Regions from separate parts of the Levilactobacillus sp. genome, predicted to be linked through region 1. Evidence: predicted binding sites of a transcription regulator. Region 1 holds the regulator's gene; the other holds the start of a gene.

Region 1 (2,398 bases):
GGAAGCGAGCCTCAAATAAACCAACTTATTTTTTGTGTGCATTTTGTTGCATGGCGTTCATCATTTGATGAAGTTTCCGCTGTGAAGGCTTTTGGCCCATTTGCAACATCATTGCCCGTAATTGGTCTTCGTTGATTGGTGGATTGTCTTTCAGATAGTTTTCCATGTACTTCCGTGCGCCGAAAAAGCCACCTGCTGCACAGGCCAACCCCACGACGATCACGATTAAGATCCAGATCCAAGTTGCCAAGTCGTTTCCCCTCCTTTGATGAAGTCATTCATTTAACAATTCTACACAAACTTAACGCAAATTAAAAGAGCGAATCCCAAAAAGGACCCGCCAGTACGCCTTAATCGTCCCGTAAGCCTTTGTCGCGTTGAATCTGCCGGACCTTTTCCGGGGTGACTTCCTTACCATTTTTGTCGTAGACCTGCAACATCTCGACTTGGCTCTTGAAGCTCGCCCGGAAGAGCTTTAGGTATTGTTGCCGCAAGCCGGCACGTTCCGTCTTTTCCTCGGGCGTTAAGCCTTCCGCCTTATTTTTGTGTGCAAGTTCATTGATGCGCGTTAATAACGTGTCCATTGTTGGTTCTGCCATGAACAGTCCTCCTTGAGAAAAAATTTTGGGTTTAGTTATCGAAGTTTCCTTAAAAATTCAAGTCGACACCTATCATATCAGGGTTATTTTCAAATTTCAACCAATTTAACCGAACATCTGTTTGAAAACGTTCGGTACCTATGCTACAATTGCACTAAACAAAACTACGAATGACGAACGAGGTGGCAGAAAAAATGAGTAAGGCTTCTGAGAACAAACAAATCGCCGTTCTCCGCTTCATTTGGGAACGGGTCAACGAAAAAGGGTATCCCCCGACTGTCCGTGAAATCGGGGAAGCCGTGGCGCTTTCCTCAACTTCAACGGTCCACGGTCACATCGCCCGCCTGGAAAAGAAAGGCCTGCTGGTCAAGGACCCCACGAAACCCCGGGCGCTGGAAGTCACGCCGGCAGGACTGGAAGAACTGGGCGTCCACGAAGAACAGACCAAGATTCCCGTCTTGGGGACCGTCACGGCCGGCGAACCGATTCTCGCCGTTCAGGAAGCCACAGATTACTTCCCTGTGCCACCTGAATTCGAAAACGATGACGATCAACTCTTCATGCTCACGATTCGCGGCGAAAGTATGATCAATATCGGCATCTTAAATGGTGACCAAGTCATCGTCCGCCGGCAACAATCCGCCGATAACGGCGATGTCGTCATTGCCATGACCGAAGAAAACGAAGCGACCTGCAAACGGTTCTTCAAAGAAGCCGATCACTACCGGCTCCAACCAGAAAATGACACCATGGCGCCAATCATCTTGAATCACGTCAGCATCTTGGGTAAAGTCGTCGGCTTATTCCGCGACGATGTCCACTAGACTCTGCATACTTAAGTTAAAGCCAGCTCTCGATTTGAGGACTGGCTTTTTTAGTGACTGAAGATTGACTGGCAGCAATCGGCTAGAAAGATTGCCGTCATGCGATTTCGCGTTAAGACTAGTTGTTGACGACTGCAATAACCAAAACTGGCCACCTACCGTTCGCCAAAGGTGCTGACCACTAATAACCGACTAACCCCTTGTTAGCAGTTAGCTGCTCAATTATTTTCTTGTCAACACCGCGGGACTGATAGGCATTATCTCGCCGGAGACAGCCAGGGCCAGGGTGGAGCCAGCTGTGTCGACGGTGTTACCTGGCGTTGTTTGCCAGGTTACAGCGTGGGACGACTTGAAAGACTGGCCGGTTTTGCCAGGCTTTCAAGCGAACCGGAAGACCGTTCCTCAGGCTGGAGGTGTTCCCCAGAGCAGGCGGAACCCTGGCTGACGCAGGCACTGATTTAACCAATCCACCGATTGCTAGATGACTTCGCCGTGATAATGGCTTTCTGGCAAGGTTGAAAAGTCGTAAGCGGCCAAGGCTTCGGCTTCGCGTAAGTAGGCGTGGAGCCCCTCTGCCAACATCAGGTTTAAGATCGTATCCTTCTCGTGCAAGACCACGATTGGCTTCTTACTGTGAAAGGCGTACCCAATTTCAAAGGCCGTCCCCGAATCCACCTGGTCGTCCACGAAGTCGACTAGGGCAACGACGACATCCGCCTGGTCAATCTGGTGAACATCCATTTGGAAGGTTTCCGTTGCCCATTTGGGCGTCCCCATTTCCAGGTCATGAATTTCGTTCAATCGGGGGCTAAAGACGTTGCCCACCCGGGGATTGGCAGCCAAGGCCTTTTCTGCCCGTTCAATCCGGGAAATCTGTTCATCACTGAAGAAGGGTCCTGCTAAGTACACGTTAGTCAATCGAATCTCCTCATTTCTCTCTTGAATGTCCTTATTATACCGGAAACATTAACTCTA
Region 2 (2,398 bases), on a different contig from region 1:
AAGACCGATCTCAACGGATTAGATGACTTGTTCAAGGACGACGGTGCCGGCCGCCGGACCAAGTATTTGGACCTGGCGGAAGGGTTCTTACACGATGAAGCCGACGCCGATGAAGCCAATGCGCCCCACGACTTTACCGCTGCTAGCAAGGCCTTGGCGCAAGAAGCCATGAGCTACCTCAGTAGCCACCCCAACGAATTCGACCGTTGGGAAGAGGAATAAAAATGTCTATAAAATTAGCGTCGTGACCCCCGGGGGACGGCGCTAATTTTTTATTGCCATTGCCACAGATCTGCCTTCATATTCGTCGCAATGATTTTAGATAAGAGGTCAATAAATTGATCAGGCATATAGCTTGCGGTATCGAACGTCGTGGCTTGATCGTTTATTTTGGTAATTATCAAACCCTGATGTTCCAGGTGCAGGCCATACTTGGGCGCAATCTCACAGAGCCGCGCCACTTGTGCTTCGTCCATACCGATTCCTCCCTCGTCTGCTTTGAGCTTAGCGAATCGGCTGCCGGTCGTCAAGTGGCGGTCAGCTGTGGCACGATTGCCAATGAAAATTGACCAGCTGCCCGTTGGCGCACGTTTCAGCTATGTCAGGGGACGCCAAAAAGCCTGGGGGGTTGCCCCCAGGCGCGTTGAGATTAGCGATTCACCACTTAAGGGCGGAATCGACATTCAGTTATTTTAAGAACCGCCTAATCCAGGCACTAGCGAACGGTCAGGCGACCAGTCCAGGTCCTGTGGCGTAACTTTTTTGCTTGTTAATAACAATACTTATCTTTGGCCAGCTGCTGATGAATGGCGGCCGCCAACTGAGCCTCGTCCGGGCCGTCCGCAACGACCTGAACAAAATCGCCACCATACTGGGAAAGCTGCGCCACTTCCTGGGCTAACCGCGGATTCAGCTCAACGTTTGCGTTGACCCGAATCGTGGCCGTCCCAGAATAGCGCTGGCAAATCCGTTGCAGGGCCGCCCCGTCATCTTGGAGCGTGGGTGTTTCTTGGTATAATGGAAATCCGATTGTCTTCATCTTAATCACCTCTGCATCCTATTGTAAGCGATTACACAACAATTGCCAATCCTTTTAGAACTTTTTCACAAGAAAAATATCTTTCGCGAACACGCGTTCAAACTCGGCGGAAAGTGTGGTATGATATTGCCAGAAATGGAGGCGATGGCCGGATGCCAATCAAATTAGGGGTGCGTGAGCTGGTGGAGTTCACCCTGCGTACCGGTGACCTTAGTGCCACCTCAGGCAGCCAGAACACGGCGCTTCTCGGCGCTCAGATCCACCGTCGCCTGCAAAAACAGCGCGGTGAAAATTACCAAAAGGAATACTACTTAGATAAGGAACTGAACTTAAACGGCGACGACTACCTGCTTCACGGCCGAGCCGATGGCGTGACCCTGACCGAACAGGCTGCCAGCATTGAGGAAATCAAGACGTCGGAAACGGTATTTGACCAGCTCAGTGACAACACACTGACGCTGTATTGGGCCCAGGTTAAGATCTATGCTTACCTATTAATGAACAAAGAAACCGACTTGGACCAGGTCACGTTGACGTTGACCTACTTCCAGACCAACACGGAGACCACAACGCAGACCGACCAAGTCATCACCCGTGCAGAAGCCCAGGACTTCTTTGAGCAAGTCATCACGGAATATGTGACTTGGCTGAAATTTCGGGCGGACCTGCGCGCTCGGCGTGACCCCACTATTCAAGCGCTTAGCTTTCCCTTCGGCGCCTATCGTCCGGGGCAACGCGAGCTGGCCGTCGCCGTGTACAAGACGATTTTAACCAGCAAACGGCTCTTCGCCGAGGCCCCCACCGGTACCGGGAAGACCATCTCCACCCTGTTTCCCAGCATCAAGGCGATTGGCGAAGGCGTGATTCAACGCATTTTTTATTTAACGGCCAAGCAAAGCACACGGCGGGTCGCCGAAGAAGCCGTCAGTCTGATGGCTAGCCAGGGGTTGCGGCTCAAAAGCATCACCTTGACAGCCAAGGACAAGATCATGTTTCCCGAAGAAGCCGACCTGACACCCGAGGAGAACCCCTACATGTTGGGATACTACGACCGCTTGAAGCCGGCGTTGCTGGACTTAATTCAACATAACGACCAACTCACCCGCCCAGTCATCGAAGACTATGCGCGCAAACACACCCTGGACCCGTTTGAATTTCAACTGGATGCCAGCCTTTTTTGTGACGTCATTATTGGCGACTACAACTACCTGTTCGACCCGCAAGTCCACCTGCAACGATTCTTTGCAACCGAGGACCCCGATAATTTCTTCTTGATCGACGAGGCCCACAACCTGGTCAGCCGCTCGCGCGATATGTATTCGGCCGCCATCACCAGTCGGCCGCTGGACCACCTGATCG

What was found. The regulator LexA, encoded in region 1, represses DNA repair genes until DNA is damaged. The targets are predictions, from matches to a motif close to CNAACANNTGTTNG.
Region 2: a site for LexA is predicted at 1,126-1,139, ahead of LKH74_RS07200 (ATP-dependent DNA helicase). Genes of this name have one in related genera too.

Annotation. Positions count from the first base shown of each region.
Region 1 covers NZ_JALCJA010000001.1:384,149-386,546, forward strand. The annotation lists gene LKH74_RS01835 (YneF family protein) at 26-250, opposite strand; gene LKH74_RS01840 (DUF896 domain-containing protein) at 351-599, opposite strand; gene lexA (transcriptional repressor LexA) at 794-1,423, shown strand; gene LKH74_RS01850 (nucleoside 2-deoxyribosyltransferase) at 1,901-2,341, opposite strand.
Region 2 covers NZ_JALCJA010000004.1:59,322-61,719, reverse strand. The annotation lists gene LKH74_RS07215 (hypothetical protein) at 1-222, shown strand, start outside; gene LKH74_RS07210 (hypothetical protein) at 273-476, opposite strand; gene LKH74_RS07205 (PTS sugar transporter) at 770-1,039, opposite strand; gene LKH74_RS07200 (ATP-dependent DNA helicase) at 1,192-2,398, shown strand, end outside.